One region of the Bacillus sp. NEAU-Y102 genome, then DNA from elsewhere that is predicted to be linked to it. Evidence: riboswitches for the same ligand, from Rfam matches in the RefSeq annotation. Region 1 holds a riboswitch; each other region holds the start of a gene.
The links. Region 1 has a riboswitch for thiamine pyrophosphate ahead of thiT (energy-coupled thiamine transporter ThiT). Riboswitches for the same ligand answer to the same signal wherever they lie in the genome.

Region 1 (4,440 bases):
TATGAAAAGTTGTATTTCCATTTTAAAAGACGGGGTAGCTGAGCATAAAAAAGAGTATTATTTTCAGGCGATGGAGAGAGAAGTAGACAAAATGGATACTTTAATTTTGGATATGCTTGAGTTAGCTAAATTTGAATCTGGTACATATAAAATGAAAAAGTCTTCGTTTTATATTGATACAGTAATTGAAGATATATGTGAACATCTATCTGTGGAAATAGAGAAAAAAGAACTTCATGTTCATAAAAATATACGTTCATTTGAAGTGATTGCAAATCAAGGCCGAATTGAACAAGTCATTGTGAACTTCATTACGAATGCAATACGTTATACACCAAATAAAGAGGATATTATTATTTCGACAATAGATGATAAAGATCGTATAAAAGTGTGCATTGAAAATAAAGGTACTCACATTGAAGAAGAACAATTAGATAAAATTTGGGATCGCTTTTATCGCGTGGATGCAGCTCGGCAGCGTTCACAAGGTGGGACGGGACTTGGGCTTGCTATTTCTAAAAATATTTTAGAATTACACGATGCTGAATATGGAGTAAAGAATACAGGAGATGGTGTATTATTTTACTTTTACTTACCGAAAAAAGCGTAGATAATGCATGCTACGCTTTTTTTAATTTATTTTCATACTATCTTTACCTAATCTTTATTTTTAAACGATATAATCTGGTTAGAAAACGAGGTTATGTAAGGAGTCGATGAACCGTGCATAGCAATTGGCTAAGTATAATGGTATTTATTTTCTTTTGTGCATTTATTGTATTTTTAATTGATATTACGATATGAAAAAAGAGCGCTCATTAAGCGCCCTTTTTTTGTGTATTCATTTGATAAGCACTGATGCTTTTGAATAAACGTGGTGAAGTGATAAATAAAAATATAAGTAAAACGGTACATAGAATATAGGAACCAATCATTGTACTACCGTTAAATATTAAAGAATATAGAGCTGCTGATTGTCCTTTTGGTGCATATTGTCCCCAGAAAATGATACCAGCGATAAAGTGACAGAAGTAACGAGCTAGACTACCGATAAAAGTAGCGACGATAATATATCCAATTACTTTCTTCCCTTGGTTTGGTTTTGATGAAGGTTTGTCTTTACGGCTACCTAAGTTTGATTGTTCTTCGTTATTTTCATTGGATGTTAAAAGCGCCTTTTGAATTGGACGATAGAATAAACCAGCAAACCCAATGAATGCGAAAGCAATGAAGTATTCAATTAATACTTGAATTGGTGTTACGATAATGGCATCGCCTACGACAATTTGTAATAATCCCCAAATTAAGCCTCCTAAGAAAGCCATTTTGAAACCCCAGCGATAAGCGATAATAAAAATAGGAATCATTGCAAAAGATATAGAACCGCCTGTAGCTGATATTTTTATTGAAAGTGGTAAAATGTCGATGACCATGGCGAAGGCTGCAAGAATAGCAGATTCAATCATCGCTTGTAAATTGGTGTTACGCATGTTGTCTCCCCCTAAATCCAAGTTGTACAAAAAAGAATAGATATCATAGGAGGATACGAAATACGTAAATGAAAAGAGGTATGTATTTCGGACGTTTGCACAATCCCTGCGTTAGCATTAACTAACAGGTTCGAAGGGTCGGAACGAAGTGTTCCCTCTCAGCGGCATGGCTCCCCCAGTGATAACGAGATTCTTTATTTGTTATTGTTTATTGTTTATTGTAAGCGAAATGGATGAGAATGGCAAACGAATCTGTTATGACAATTATTGAAATAGAATTGTAGCGAAATGTTAATAAATATGAAGCAAAAGGGTATAGTACAAGAGAAATAGAGTGTGCTATAATTCTTCTGAAAATAATTATCATTCTCTTCGGAGGGGGAAGGTTATGAGCTTAGTAGATATTAAAATCGGTGAGAAAGTGCTAGTGAAAAGTGTTCAGTCTTTAGATTATTTACTAAAGAGAAGATTGGCTGCTTTCGGTCTTTCTGAAGGAAGCGAACTTCGTATGAAGCAAAAGGCGATGTTCAAAGGTCCTTGTACATTGGAGTGTCGTGGACAGTTAATTAGTATTCGTCATTGTGACGCGAAAATGATAAAGGTGGAATTAGCGTGAATAAGGTTGCTTTGCTAGGGAATCCAAATACAGGAAAGACATCATTATTTAATGCACTTACTGGTTCTTATGAATACGTAGGAAACTGGAGCGGTGTAACAGTAGAAAAAAAGGTTGGTAAATTAAAAGATAGACAAGGAACATTAATTGATTTACCAGGTGTTTATGATTTAAATCCAGTTTCACGTGATGAAGGTGTTGTAACAAACTTTCTATTAACAGAAGAATTTCAGCATATGTTAAATATTGTGGATTCTTCGCAGTTTGAACGAAATATGCATTTAACGTTGCAGTTGCTCGAACTTGGCAAGCCAGTTTCAATTGGTCTAAATATGGTTGATGTGGCGAAGCAAAGAGGAATTGTGATCGATGTAAAACGTTTATCCGAATTATTAGGCGTAACAGTCGTTCCTGTCGTTGCAAGAAGTGGAAAAGGTTGTGAAGAACTACTTGCGACCCTTAAAGAAAATGACAAAAACGAGAAAAAACCATTCATTATTTCATATGGTGTACAAATGGATGAAGGAATTGAAGAGGTAATTTCTCTTTTAGAGAAAGCAAATTACGAGCATCCGAGATGGTTAGCACTTCAATTTTTAAGCAATAACGAAGTAGTAGAAAAAGAAATAAAAGCATTACCAATTTATAAGGAACTTGTAGCCATTCGATCTCGCCTAGAGGGAAAACTTGATTGTACGTTGGAAGAGCACATTTACAAAACTCGTGAAGCGTATATTGAAAAGTTAAAAACAAATGTTATGAAGCATGAGAAAGAAGGGGAAATTCCTTTTTCGGAAAAAATTGATAGACTAATTACGCATAAAATTTTAGGACTTCCAATCTTTTTAGCAGTTATGTTTTTTATTTTTCAGGTTACGTTTACGTGGATTGGGACACCTTTATCGGATATGTTAGATGAGTTTTTTGGTGGCCAGCTTACGGATTGGGTGACGGTTGGACTTACAAGTATTGGAGCTTCTCATTTTATTCAAGCGCTCGTTACAGAAGGTATTATTGCCGGTGTTGGTGCTGTATTAGTATTCGTACCACAAATCTTTGCACTATTCTTTTTCATTTCATTATTAGAAGACTCAGGATATATGGCGCGAATTGCAGTTGTTATGGATCGAATTATGGAGTTCTTCGGTTTAAACGGAAAAGCGTTTATTCCGATGATTATCGGTTTTGGATGTAACGTTCCAGGTATTATGGCAGCGAGAACGATTGAACAAGAAAAAGAACGTTTACTTACAGTTCTTGTAACACCATTTATGTCTTGTTCGGCACGTTTGCCTGTATACGCATTATTTGCGGGCGTATTCTTCCCTCATAGTCAGGCAACTGTTGTATTTTCTTTATATGTTGCAGGTATTGTTCTTGCATTACTAGTTACAAAAATTATGTCTCTTACAATTTTAAAAGCGGAAAAGTCTATTTTCGTAATTGAACTACCTCCTTACCGCGTGCCACAAGCGAAAACGTTATGGCTAAGCACGTGGGAGAAAGGGAAAGGATTTGTTCGTAAAGCAGGTACATTCATCTTTGGTGGTTCTGTTGTCATTTGGTTATTAAACTATGCAGGTCCATCAGGATTTGGTGTTGATATGGGAGACAGTTACTTAGCGATGATTGGTGGGTTTATCGCACCGCTATTTGCACCGCTCGGCTTCGGAACGTGGCAAGCTGCAGCATCCCTTTTAACAGGATTTTTAGCAAAAGAAGTTGTCGTTTCTACAATGGCAATTATTTATGCAGTTAAAGAAGATGTGCTTGGAAACGTAATGGGAGCACATTATACAGCATTATCAGCTTATGCATTTATGTTCTTTATTTTATTATATGTTCCATGTTTAGCGACGGTGGCTGTTATTAAACGTGAAACAGGATCAGCGAAATGGACGATTTTCTCAGTCGTTTATCCACTCGTTGTTGCTTATGTATTAACGCTTATTATATACCAAGTTGGATCTTTACTAGGATTCTAAAAGGAGATGTATAATGATGGTCAATATTATAATTGGAGCTATCATTTTTGGTTATGCAGCATACACGTTAGTTAATTTTGTAAAGAGAAGTAAAAAAGGAAAATGCGCAGCATGTTCTTTAAATAAGTCATGTCAGTCGAAAACTTGTAATCCGGATATGGAACAAATTGCTCATAATAAATAGAAAAAAGCTTTGCGAATTGCAAAGCTTTTTTGTTTTACTTTTTAATTTTTACAAGTTGAGAAGCTTCGACGCCTTTGTAACCAGGGAACTCTTTACTTGGGTCTTTATCAAATTTTAATACACCTACAGATTTTTCATCACCTTTTACACTGTTGTAAGTTGCGT
Region 2 (4,440 bases), on a different contig from region 1:
CAGGAGCAACAGCAGTTGTTGCTATTTTCGGTATCGCTTGGATGGGAGATACTTTCTTTAATGGAAACTTAAATATGATTCAAGGATCCATTCAGCATTTAGTAACAAGTGCACCTTGGCTATTTGCCATCGCACTATTCATTCTATCTATTTTACTGTACAGCCAAGCAGCAACAGTACGTGCCTTAATGCCACTTGGACTATCCCTTGGTATTCCACCAGCACTACTGATTGCGATGTTCCCTGCAGTAAACGGATATTTCTTCATTCCAAACTACGGGACAATCGTTGCTGCCATTAACTTTGACCGTACCGGTACAACAGGTATTGGTAAATACGTATTAAATCATAGCTTTATGATTCCAGGCTTAATTGCAACATTTACTTCTATCGGAATTGGAATGCTCTTAATTTCAATTATGTTTTAAAGAAAAAGCACAAACCTTTATTTAAAAAGGTTTGTGCTTTTTTAATCAAACGTTTGTTTAAATTTTTTGGGCAGTCTACTTCTCGATGTAGCACTTAAAATACTACATGTCCTTTTCTACAAACTTCTCTTTACTTCTTCAGCTAATTTTCTCGTACTTTCATATGCAGATTCAGCTAAACTAATTGCTGAAACAACTGAAATACCATCCGCACCCGCTTCTATAACTGCCGCTGTATTTTCAATTGTAATCCCACCAATACCAACGATTGGCACTGTAATTCCTTGTTCTCTAAAATAAGCTAATCCTTTCGTTCCTTGAACCGCTTTCGTATCTTTTTTCGTACTCGTTGGGAAAATAGGTCCAACGCCTAAATAATCTGCTCCGTTTTCGATTGCAAAGCGTGCTTCTTCAATTGTATGAGCAGATACGCCGATAATTTTATCTCCCATTTTTTCACGAACAGATGTAATTCCTTCATCATCTTGTCCTACATGAACACCATCTGCATCTAATTCAATGGCTAATTCTACATCATCATTTACAATGAAAGGAACACTATATTCCTTACAAAGCGTCTGCAATTCTTTTGCAAAGCGCACTCTATCTCCTCCGATTAAAGAACCTTCCCCCTTCTCGCGAAACTGAAAAAGTGTCACTCCACCATCTAACGCTTCTTTCAATACAGCTAAAGGATCCCTCGTGCAGTTATTACTTCCCATAATAAAATACACTTGCAATAGGTTAGACATTTTCTTTGTTTCAATGCGCATCATGTGTTTCATCCCCCTTACTCTAACTCCTCAATCTTCCCATATTTCTCTATATCAGCTGAAGTTGTATTCGCTAATTGATTTAAAAATTCAATTTGGAAACTACCTGGCCCTTTTTCTACTGTTTTAGCAGCTGCCAGTTCCGAAGCTACACCATAAAACGTTAATGCTGCTACAGTTGCCTTTACATAATCTTTTTCAACTGCTACAAATGCTCCTATTACTGAAGTTAGTAAACAACCTGTTCCCGTAACTTTCGTTAAAATAGGGTGACCGTTTCGAATAACAATAGTTCTCTCTCCATCTGTAACAACATCTTCTTTTCCAGTAATAACCGCAACTGTATTTAATTCGTCTGCTGCCTGCCTTGCAATACCTACAACATTGCCATTTCCAGTACCAGCGTCTACCCCTTTAATTTCCCATTTCTCATTAATAACGTTTGCTATTTCAGCCGCATTGCCGCGGATAATTGCTAAATCTATTTCGGCTGGAATATGTCTCGCAACTTCTGTTCGATACGAAGTTGCTCCTGCACCAACTGGATCAAATAGTACTGGCACATTGTTCACATTTGCTGATTTACCAGCAAGTAACATCGCTTCTACTTCCTCAGGACGAAGTGTTCCCATATTTAATACTAACGCTCCAGCAATGCTAGCCATTTCTGCTACTTCTTCTTTTGCATACGCCATTACAGGCGATGCCCCAAGTGCCAACAAACCGTTAGCAGTAAAATTTGTTACAACAACATTTGTAATATTATGAACAAGCGGATTAGATTCTCTCACCAAATCCACTACTTTACTAATTTCTTTCATATTCATCCTTTTCATCTCCTAACTATAATGATGGGAGATACACAAAAAGACACTTTGCGCGTACGCAAAGTGCCTGAACATGTGCTTTTACACTCTCCCTACGCTGGCATTATCCAACAGGTTCAAATGGTCAATGACGGACTAGTAGCCATACTCTCAGTTTGTATCCACAAACTCCCATGTGTTTCTTATTCATCTACTTCAAAGTCTACTCTTATTCTAGTAAAATAACAAGTTCTTTACTTTTCTATTTAATATAGAAGCAACTGATAAAGTGAAACTTTAATCAGTTGGGATTTTGTTCACTCCATTAAAAACAGCTCAAATATGGAGCGAAACTGAATCTCAAGAAGATGTATGCTATATTTAACTTATGGAAATTTGAAAGGATGTTTTTAATATGTCAAAAAGCGTTGTAATCGCTGAAAAACCTTCCGTTGCACGAGATATTGCTCGTGTACTGAAGTGTGATAAAAAAGGAAACGGCTATCTTGAGGGTAATAAATATATTGTAACTTGGGCTTTAGGTCATCTCGTTACATTAGCAGATCCAGAAAGTTATGATATGAAATATAAAAAGTGGAATTTAGAAGATTTACCGATGCTACCTAAGCGTTTGAAATTAACGGTTATTAAACAAACTGGTAAACAGTTTAATGCTGTAAAGAGTCAGCTACTTAGAAAAGATGTAAATGAAATTATTGTAGCAACAGACGCTGGACGTGAAGGGGAATTAGTCGCACGCTGGATTATCGATAAAGTTAAGCTAAATAAACCAATCAAACGTTTATGGATTTCTTCTGTAACCGATAAAGCAATTAAAGATGGTTTTGCAAATTTAAAACCAGGTAAAGCCTATGACAATTTATACGCTTCAGCAGTTGCACGTTCAGAAGCTGACTGGTATATCGGTCTTAATGCAACTCGCGCTTTAACAACTCGCTTTAATGCCCAGTTAAATTGCGGCCGTGTGCAAACTCCTACTGTTGCAATGATCGCTAGTCGTGAGGATGAAATAAAGAACTTCAAAGCACAAACTTACTACGGCATCGAAGCTCAAACAATGGAGAAACTCAAACTTACTTGGCAAGATACAAATGGCAATAGCCGTAGTTTTAATAAAGAAAAAATTGATGGTATTGTAAGAGGTTTAGATAAACAAAATGCTACCGTTGTGGAAATTGATAAGAAACAGAAGAAGTCATTCTCTCCTGGTCTTTATGATTTAACTGAATTGCAACGTGATGCAAATAAAAAGTTCGGTTACTCTGCTAAAGAAACATTAAATATTATGCAGAAATTGTATGAACAGCATAAAGTGCTAACGTACCCTCGTACAGATTCACGCTACATTTCATCTGATATCGTTGGAACACTTCCAGAACGTCTAAAAGCATGTGGTGTTGGAGAATACCGTCCCTTCGCACATAAAGTATTACAAAAGCCTATCAAACCTAACAAATCATTTGTTGATGATAGTAAAGTAAGCGATCATCATGCGATTATTCCAACAGAAGGATACGTTAACTTCTCAGCATTCACAGATAAAGAACGCAAAATTTATGATTTAGTTGTAAAACGTTTCTTAGCTGTTTTATTCCCAGCATTCGAATACGAGCAACTAACATTACGTACCAAAGTTGGTAGTGAAACGTTCATTGCACGCGGAAAAACGATTTTACATGCTGGTTGGAAGGAAGTATACGAAAATCGATTTGAAGACGATGATGTAACTGATGACGTAAAAGAGCAGCTTCTGCCTCACATTGAAAAGGGCGATACATTAACTGTAAAGTTACTTATGCAAACATCAGGCCAAACGAAAGCACCTGCACGCTTTAATGAAGCAACTTTACTTTCAGCAATGGAGAATCCTACAAAATATATGGATACGCAAAATAAACAACTCGCTGATACATTAAAATCGACTGGTGGATTAGGTACTGTAGCAACGCGTGCTGATATTATCGACAAGCTATTCAATTCGTTCTTAATTGAAAAACGTGGCAAAGATATTCATATTACTTCAAAAGGCCGTCAGTTACTTGATTTAGTACCAGAAGAGTTAAAATCCCCTACACTAACTGGTGAATGGGAACAAAAACTTGAGGCTATCGCAAAAGGTAAGCTGAAAAAAGAAGTATTCATTTCTGAAATGAAGAACTATACGAAAGAAATTGTTTCTGAAATTAAATCGAGTGATAAAAAATATAAACATGACAACATTTCAACGAAGTCTTGTCCAGACTGCGGTAAACCAATGCTAGAAGTAAACGGCAAAAAGGGAAAAATGCTCGTATGCCAAGATCGTGAATGTGGTCATCGTAAAAATGTATCTCGTACAACAAACGCTCGCTGTCCGCAATGTAAGAAGAAACTAGAATTACGTGGTGAAGGCGCTGGCCAAATTTTCGCATG
Region 3 (4,440 bases), on a different contig from region 1:
TTCATTGAAAGTATTACGAGTCTTAACATTGTTAAAAGAAGATTTCTCACATTTAACAATTCAAGATTTCTTTAAAGAAAGAACGATATATGGATTAGCTCGAATTGAGCGAGAAGTAAAAGTAGAGAAAGAAGAAGTATTTCGTGAATATAAAGTGATTCACGAACCGGATACTATTACGTATGCAAACGTTTTGGAAGAAACCCAGATTTCAAATGTCTTTTTAACAGGAGCTACTGGTTATTTAGGATCACACATATTATATGAATTGCTGAGAGATACATCTGCTACTATTTATTGTTTAGTAAGACCAACCAAAGATGTGCAGCAAAGAATTATAGATACATTAACAGCTTACTTTAATGATATATGTGAAGAATGGTTACAGCGTATACAGGCCGTAGCTGGTGATCTGGGAGAAGAGTATCTTGGGATGAGCGAAGAAGAATTTATGTTCATCAGTTCTAAGATGGATACGATAATTCATTGCGGTGCAGATGTAAGACATTTTGGAGATGTAAAACAATTTGAAAATATAAATGTCCAAGGAACTAGCCGTATGCTAGCATTAGTGGAAAAAGATGCTACATTCCATTTTATTTCTACGATTGGTATCCCGTTAGAATTAGCAGTAGATCAATGGGATACATACATGAAAACTGGTGATTTTAATTACAGTGTAGACTTAGAGAATGTATATTCAAATAGTAAACTACAAGCGGAAAACATTGTTCGTGAAGCAATGAAAAATGGTTTGCGTGGAAATATTTATCGTGCAGGTAATTTAGCATGTCATTCAGAAACAGGTTCGTTCCAACAAAATATTGAAGGAAACGCATTTTATCGTCTTATTAAAACAATGCTATTAATTGGAAAAGCACCAAATGTGAAGTGGAAAGTTGATTTCACACCAATTGATTTTGCTAGTAAATCAATTGTAACGTATGTACAAGATTCACAAATAGATGGAGAAACATTGCACATCTGTCATCCACATCAAATTGAGTTTGAACAATTTATACAGCTAATTGGAGAGTGTGGATACAATCTTGAACTGGTTACACTTTCAGAATATGAAAATGCCGGACTTGAATTAGCAAAGGGAAATGAAGTAATAGCAGAGTTAATTGCTTCTCAAGTTGCAGGAGATGGAGCGCAGCAATCTGAAATTGTAATGGGTACGCGTAGAACGAATGAATGGATTAAGAAAAAAGAATTGAAAGTACCAGCAATTAATAAAGAATTTATACAGCAGTTATTAGCTCATGGTGAAAAAGTTGGTTATTTTCCAAAAATAATGAAATGATTATGCATGCTTTTGTTTGTTCAATAAAATAAATCATGCTACAATGAAAACGAATTAAGGACCGGGGAGCCAATTGGCTGAGAGGATGTAAGTAAACATCGACCCTCAACCTGATCTGGATAATGCCAGCGTAGGGAGTTACTTAAAGTGATGTAGCATATGTTATTCTATAATAACTTGCATACAAGGCTTTCCTACGCAGTAGGAAAGCCTTTTCTTATTTTTGAAATTTAATTTTATAAGGGGGATTTTATTATGTCACAACAAGTTACAATGTCATTTTCAGTAGTACCACAAGCGAAAACGAAAGATGTATATTCTGTTGTCGATAAAGCAATTGAAGTTGTGCAACAATCGGGAGTTCGTTATGAAGTAGGGGCAATGGAAACAACTTTGGAAGGAGAATTAGATGTACTTCTTGATGTCGTTAAACGTGCACAACAAGCTTGCGTCGATGCTGGAGCAGAAGAAGTGATTACTTCTATTAAAATCCATTATCGTCCAAGCACTGGTGTAACGATAGATGAAAAGGTTTGGAAGTACCGTGATGAATATGCAAAACCAGAAGCAATCTAAACTTATTACAACTATTTGGCTTATCCTTCTCATTGCGATATGGGAAGGATCTGTTTCATTATTTAAAATCGAACCGTGGATTTTACCAAAGCCTTCTGCCATTGTTCAAGAATTAATTGGGATGAAAGATTTACTATTACCAAATACGATGCAAACACTGCAGGAAGTTATAATTGGACTATTCTTTGCAATTTTATTGGGGACGAGCATCGCAATTATTATGGACGTTATACCGTTATTTCGTATTTTAATAAATCCATTGCTCGTTATTTCGCAAACAATTCCAATTGTTGTACTTGCACCACTATTTATTATTTGGTTTGGATATGGGATGTTGCCGAAAGTAATGGTCGTAATACTCGTTTGTTTCTTCCCAATTGCGCTTAGTATTTTAGAAGGTTTTCAAACAGTAGATAAAAACATGTTGAAGCTGTTACAAACAATGAAGGCGACGAAATGGCAAGTTTACCAGAAAGTAAAATTTCCAGCAGTGCTTCCATACTTTTTCTCAGGCTTAAAAATTGCAGTTACATATAGCGTAATGGGGGCAATTATCGGAGAATGGCTCGGTGCAAGTGAAGGATTAGGCGTTATGCTTACGAGGGCTACAAAATCATTTTTGACTGCCCGAGTATTTGGTGTTGCAGCAATCATCGTTATGGTGACATTGTGCCTGTATTTTATCGTAGAGTTTATGGCAAGAATAACAGCACCATGGATATATAGAAAGGACGGCAGAAAATGAAAAAAGGTTTGAAAGTTATGTTAGCTGCCTTAGTAGCGGTAGGTGTGGCTGGATGTAATCCGGCGAAGAAAGAAGAAAGTAAAAGTAAAGATCAAAAAGTAAAAGTAGTATTAGATTGGTTTCCAAATACGAATCATACTGGCTTATATGTAGCACAAACGAAAGATTATTACAAAAAGCAAGGATTAGATGTAGAAATTATTCAACCGGGTGACAATGTAACAGCAGAGCAAATGATAGCATCAGGAAAAGCTGACTTCGCAATAAGCGCACAAGAAAATGTAACGTTGGCTCGTGTGGAAGGGATTCCTGTTGTATCTGTCGGAGCGATTATTCAGCATAACACTTCAGCATTTGCATCACTTAAGAAAGATAATATGACGTCACCGAAAGATTTTGAAGGTAAACGTTACGGCGGCTGGGGAGGACCAGCAGAAGAAGCGACATTAAAGACGATTATGGATAAGCATCAAGCTGATTTTAATAAAGTTGAAAAAATCATCTTAGGACAAACCGATTTCTTTAAATCAATCGGCCGTGATGCAGACTTTGAATGGATTTATTACGGATGGGATGGAATTGAAGCGAAGCGCCAAGGAAAAGAGTTAAATACGATTATGGTGAAAGACTTAGACCCAGCGCTTGATTTCTATAGTCCTGTTATTATTACGAGTGAAAAACATACGAAGCAAGATAAAGACTTTGTGAAAAAGTTTATGAGTGCAACAACAGAAGGTTATAATTTTGCAATTAAGGAACCGAAAGAAGCTGCTGATATTCTAATTAAAGCTGTTCCAGATGTAAATAAAGATTTAGTTCAAGAAAGCCAGAAATGGTTAAGTACGAAGTATCAAGATGATGCGAAAGCATGGGGAGTACAGAAGGAAGAAATTTGGACGAATTACATGAATTTCTTATATGACAACAAAGTTATTAAAAAGAAAATCGATGTAAAAGATGCTTTTACAAATGAATTCCTTCCAAGTGAAAAATGAGCGGATTACAAATAAAAAATATAGTGAAATCTTTCGACGGAAAGAATGTATTAGAGAATATTAGTGCCTCTATACAAGAGGGAGAGTTTGTTTCCTTTGTAGGACCGAGTGGTTGCGGGAAAAGCACATTATTAAACATGATTGCAAATGTTGAAAAACCAACAAGCGGGAACGTAACGTATAAAGATAAGCAAGTACAAGAGCAAGATGTTGTTAGTTATATGCCACAACAAGATTTATTACTACCGTGGCGATCAGCTTTGCAAAATATCGTTCTTCCGTTAGAAATTGAAGGAAAGCCGAAAAAACAAAGGCTGACAGAAGGAATGGAAGCATTAAAGCAGTTCGAACTAGATGAATATGCAGACCATTATCCAGATGAATTGTCTGGTGGTATGCGTCAAAGAATTAGTTTTCTGCGCACATATTTGTGTGAAAAGCCAATTATGCTGCTTGATGAGCCTTTTGGAAAGTTAGATGCATTTACAAAAATGGAAGTACATAGCTGGCTTTTAAACTCTTGGCATCAAGAGAAGCAAACAATCGTTATGGTTACACATGACTTAGATGAGGCAATCTTGCTTTCAGATCGCGTATTTATTTTATCTCAAAGACCAGCGTCAATAGTTGGCGAGGTACAAGTGAAATTACCTAGACTGAGAACGATGGATATGTTAACGTCACTCGAATTAAAAAAGGATAAAGAAGAGATTTTAAGTGTGTTAGCTCCTTATATGAAAAAATAGAAAAAGCCTTTTAACAGTTTTTAGTATAATTACTGTTAAGAGGCTTTTTTTAGAATATGAAAAGATGGAGAA
Region 4 (4,440 bases), on a different contig from region 1:
AGCAATCATTGCAACTAATAATGTCAACACAAAGATGCTTTTTAAAAATTTCATGAATACTTCCTCCAACTAATAAATTTCTTTTCTAATACTGAGATAAGTATGACGAAGAAAATAGCTAATAATGATAACAATACAATAGGTGCAAATACGCCAGCTCCATCTAACTGCGTCATCATTCTCTTACTGAAATATCCAAGCCCAGCTTGTGCACCGAGCCATTCTCCAATTGCTGCTCCGATAACACTAAGCGGAACTGCAATTTTTAAAGCTGAGAAAAAATAAGGAAGAGCAGATGGCAACTTTAATTTAAGAAAAACATCTTTTTTCGTTGCCCCATACGTAACTAATAGCTCCTCCCATTCTTTTTTCGTACTGCGTAGTCCATCATACGTATTGACCGCAATTGGGAAAAACGTAATTAAAACTGTGACAACAACCTTACTCCAAATTGTGTATCCAAACCATAAAACAAATAGCGGAGCAAGCGCAGTAATCGGAATCGTTTGTGAAGCAACTAATAATGGATAAAATGCTCTCTCCATCCATGTACTCACATTCATTAACATCGCTAGCCCTACACCTAATACGATAGAGATAACAACACCTATTAAAACGACGTATAACGTTGCAGGTAAATGAACTGTAAATAATATGTCTTTTAGTTTCCATATCTTCATTACAATCGCAGAAGGTGACGGTAAAATGTACATCTCATCTACAATTCTTGCTCCTATTTCCCACACAGCTAGTAAAGTACTAAAAAGTGTAATAGCAGGAACTAATTCTTTCAATCGGTTCATCACACAAGTACCTGCCTTTGTAACATACTAAGAAGCTCATCTTTCAGCGCTAATACTTCCGGTTTATATAAATCTTTTCGTGTTCTGTTATGATCAAGCGGTACAGTCCGCTCAGTCAAAGTCGTTATCGGCTGCTGTTCCACTACTAAAACTCGGTTTGAAAGAAATAACGCTTCTTCAACATCATGAGTAATGAATAAAATTGTTTTTTCCCACTCTTGCCATTGTTCAAACAACCATTCTTGCAAAGAGGTCTTCGTTAAAGCATCCAATGCACTAAATGGTTCATCTAACAGCAATATTTCCCCGCCTGTTAATAAAGTTCGAATAAAAGATACACGTTGTCTCATACCACCAGATAAATCTTTCGGATATTTTTTCTCATACCCTTGCAAACCAAATTTATGTAACAGTTCCTTTGCCTTTACTTGTGCTTCTTTCTTCTGTACACCTTGGCACTCTAGCGGCAGGGCAGCATTCTCAATAATTGTTCTCCACGGCAAAAGCATATCTTTTTGCGGCATATATCCTACAGGATGGTGCTTTGTTTCTGTCAGTTCTATCTGTCCAGTACTTACCTTTTCTAGACCTGTAATAAGGCGAAATAAAGTACTTTTCCCACATCCACTCGGTCCGATAATACTGACAAACTCTTTCTCATGTATAGAAGCATTTAATTCATGGATGATTGGTTTCTCATCATAATGAAAAGAAACATTATGAAACTGTAGTATGTTCTTGCTCCTCAAATCCCCACATCTCCTTACGATAGGACATATCCCAGAATAAATATTCAAATCGACTGGAATATAAGAAAATCTCCTCTAATCTTTCTAGTTCTGTCTCAGACTTTCCAACTGCCATTTCATTTAATAAATCTATTAACCAAATACACAGATTACCGTATTCTTCCGAACTATATCCTTGAATCCACTCACCAAAAAACTCATGATCTCTTGCTCCAGGAATATCATTTAAACGCTTTCCAATTTCCCAATAGCTCCACATACATGGAAGAAGCGCTGCTATTAATTCCGCAAGTGTGCCATTTTGAGATACAGACATCATGTAATTTGTATAAGCTAAATTTTTAGCAGATGGTTTCGCAGACTCTATCTCCTCTATAGAAATTCCAAGTCTTTTTGCATATTGTTTATGGATTGTCATTTCGCCATTTAATATTCCATCAATTTGTTCAGCGAACTTTCCCATTACTTGTGGATTCGTTGCTTTTACAACACCAATCGCATATAACTTTGCATAATCTAGCAGATATAAATAGTCTTGAATAATATAATACTGGAATTTATCTTTTTCTAACGTGCCATCTCCCATACCCACTACAAACGGATGATTATGACTCATCTCCCAAACCGGTTGCACAGTTTCTAATAATCTATCGCAAAATTTCATTTCTCTATCCCCTTTCAATATATGTATCTAAATAAAAAACCACTTCTATATATAAGAAGTGGTTACAGCAAATAAAGTTATACATTTATTCGATGTTCCACTTCCCTTCGCTAGTATTACCTAGATCAGGTGTTGTAAGGGTTAAGGATTATTCCTCTCTCAGCAAATCAAGCACCCCTAGTGGTTTCAATATGAAATTTTTAAATAAAAAAGCCCCGTTTCTATACGCAAAGAAACGGGGACTCATTGTTAGTGTCCGAATTGCTTCCCTACGCTAGCATAATCTAGATCAGGTAATAAAAAGGATCAAAGGCTTACGGCCTACTCTCAGCTGGCAACACCAGCTCTCCTAGCAAACTATAAAATTATCACTGTCAGTATAACACCCTAATAAGACATCATCAACTTTTTTAATTTTCTTAATTATTAACAGAATATCAAAGTTATACAATACATACATTCTATTTTAGAAAATAAAACCCCAATTAATTGCATAAGAAGGAATCATTATCCTCAAAAAATTTATTTTTATATTGATTTCATATTACATTTATGTGAATACACCCACTATATTATATCTTTATACTATAATAAAATTACAACTATACAACTAGAGGAGGTCTCTATTCCATGAATATGAAAGCTACTGCTTTAACAGCAACTACTGTAGCGATTGCTTCTTTACTTCCTTCTATGGGTGAAACAAATGTACAAAAAGCAAACGCTGAACAATTATCTAATATTAAAACTGGGTATGTCAAAGTCGATCAAGTAGCATTACATACAGAAGATAACGTAAAAAGCACATCAATTGATACAATTCGCTTTAATACAAAAGTGAACATCCTTGAAACAACTAATGAGTGGTATAAAGTATCTGTTCATAATAAAGTAGGTTATGTACAAAAAGATGCTATTTTACTAAAAAACAAACTTCATTCTAATGATCAATACATCGTTAATGCTAATGCATTAAACTTTCGCTCTGAACCTAATTTAGAATCTTCCATTTTAGATGTATTACCAAATGGCAAGTTTATTACCGTTCAAGAAGATCAAGGCGAATGGTATAAAATATCGCATAATGGCCAAACAGGTTACGTACAAAAAGCATTCATCTCTAATGGTTCACAACCCTTAGTAAAAGGAATCACCGTTCAAAATAATACAAAATATACTGTTGCAACACCTAATCTAAATGTACGTAGCAACGCTAGTACAAGTAGCGCTCTACTCGGTTCATTACAAAACGGTACACAAGTACAAGTAGTAGAAACTGTAGGAACTTGGTATAAAATTCGTTTTGGCACAGGATACGGGTATGTAGCAAAACACTATGTAGTACAAAATCAACCACAAGCTAAAACAGATCAACCTTCATCAATTCCAGCTGCTTTCAAATTCCCTGCTCAAGGAAGAATTAGCTCAACCTTTGATATACGCTGGGAACAAATGCATTATGGTATAGATATTGCCGCTCCAGGAAACGTCTCTATCCAAGCTGCTGCTGCAGGTAAAGTTGTGAAATCTTATTATTCAGCTAGCTATGGCAATGTTGTTTTCATTGCGCATCAAATCAATGGGAAATTATATACAACTGTTTATGCTCATATGAAGGATCGCACTGTACAAGCTGGTGATCAAGTACAAACTGGACAATTAATAGGTCATATGGGAAACACAGGTCATTCATACGGGCAACATCTTCATTTTGAATTACATAATGGAGAATGGAATTTTGAAAAAACAAATGCAGTAAATCCACTGCCATATTTAGTTAGGTAAATTGTATGCCACGCAATATACCTCTTATAATTGAATACGTAGCCTTTTTAGGTTTAATCTGTTGTTTAATCATTTACAATACAAACATTGTATTTTTATCTATTATTATTGCTTTTGTTGCATTAGAAATTATGATGGAATCATTTCAAGTGCAACTAAAACAAAAAATTGCCCATATTTATAATGCTATTTTTCTTTTGAGTGCTCTCATAACAAATATAATTAGTAATGGCTTTTATTTATCTACTGTATTTCCAGTATTCTTTATGGCTGTTTTATTATTTGTAGCTAGATATATTAATGTCCCTTATAAACAAAAACAAGAACAAGAACACGAAGCTTAGAAAGAGGAGACACTGTGTACCAATCTTTCAAAGATACTCCAATAAAATACATGTTGAATTTGTATAAGAAAGCCAATACTTTTTTTGGTATACAA

Region 2: linked by a shared signal. The riboswitch ahead of thiM (hydroxyethylthiazole kinase) and the one ahead of thiT (energy-coupled thiamine transporter ThiT) in region 1 are both predicted to bind thiamine pyrophosphate.
Region 3: linked by a shared signal. The riboswitch ahead of ACYFX0_RS22240 (MTH1187 family thiamine-binding protein) and the one ahead of thiT (energy-coupled thiamine transporter ThiT) in region 1 are both predicted to bind thiamine pyrophosphate.
Region 4: linked by a shared signal. The riboswitch ahead of tenA (thiaminase II) and the one ahead of thiT (energy-coupled thiamine transporter ThiT) in region 1 are both predicted to bind thiamine pyrophosphate.

Annotation. Positions count from the first base shown of each region.
Region 1 is NZ_JBTWFK010000015.1:70,223-74,662, forward strand. It holds gene ACYFX0_RS28070 (sensor histidine kinase) at 1-610, shown strand, start outside; gene thiT (energy-coupled thiamine transporter ThiT) at 819-1,490, opposite strand; TPP riboswitch at 1,576-1,677, opposite strand; gene ACYFX0_RS28080 (FeoA family protein) at 1,879-2,106, shown strand; gene feoB (ferrous iron transport protein B) at 2,103-4,091, shown strand; gene ACYFX0_RS28090 (FeoB-associated Cys-rich membrane protein) at 4,105-4,275, shown strand; gene ACYFX0_RS28095 (lipoprotein BA_5634 family protein) at 4,310-4,440, opposite strand, start outside.
Region 2 is NZ_JBTWFK010000009.1:104,696-109,135, reverse strand. It holds gene ACYFX0_RS22225 (anaerobic C4-dicarboxylate transporter family protein) at 1-428, shown strand, start outside; gene thiE (thiamine phosphate synthase) at 545-1,204, opposite strand; gene thiM (hydroxyethylthiazole kinase) at 1,219-2,028, opposite strand; TPP riboswitch at 2,101-2,213, opposite strand; gene topB (DNA topoisomerase III) at 2,423-4,440, shown strand, end outside.
Region 3 is NZ_JBTWFK010000009.1:114,676-119,115, forward strand. It holds gene ACYFX0_RS22235 (non-ribosomal peptide synthetase family protein) at 1-1,306, shown strand, start outside; TPP riboswitch at 1,359-1,460, shown strand; gene ACYFX0_RS22240 (MTH1187 family thiamine-binding protein) at 1,562-1,882, shown strand; gene ACYFX0_RS22245 (ABC transporter permease) at 1,854-2,627, shown strand; gene ACYFX0_RS22250 (ABC transporter substrate-binding protein) at 2,624-3,622, shown strand; gene ACYFX0_RS22255 (ABC transporter ATP-binding protein) at 3,619-4,368, shown strand.
Region 4 is NZ_JBTWFK010000014.1:4,318-8,757, reverse strand. It holds gene ACYFX0_RS26845 (ABC transporter substrate-binding protein) at 1-54, opposite strand, end outside; gene ACYFX0_RS26840 (ABC transporter permease) at 51-803, opposite strand; gene ACYFX0_RS26835 (ABC transporter ATP-binding protein) at 803-1,552, opposite strand; gene tenA (thiaminase II) at 1,521-2,216, opposite strand; TPP riboswitch at 2,302-2,405, opposite strand; TPP riboswitch at 2,466-2,577, opposite strand; gene ACYFX0_RS26825 (SH3 domain-containing protein) at 2,847-4,001, shown strand; gene ACYFX0_RS26820 (hypothetical protein) at 4,007-4,345, shown strand.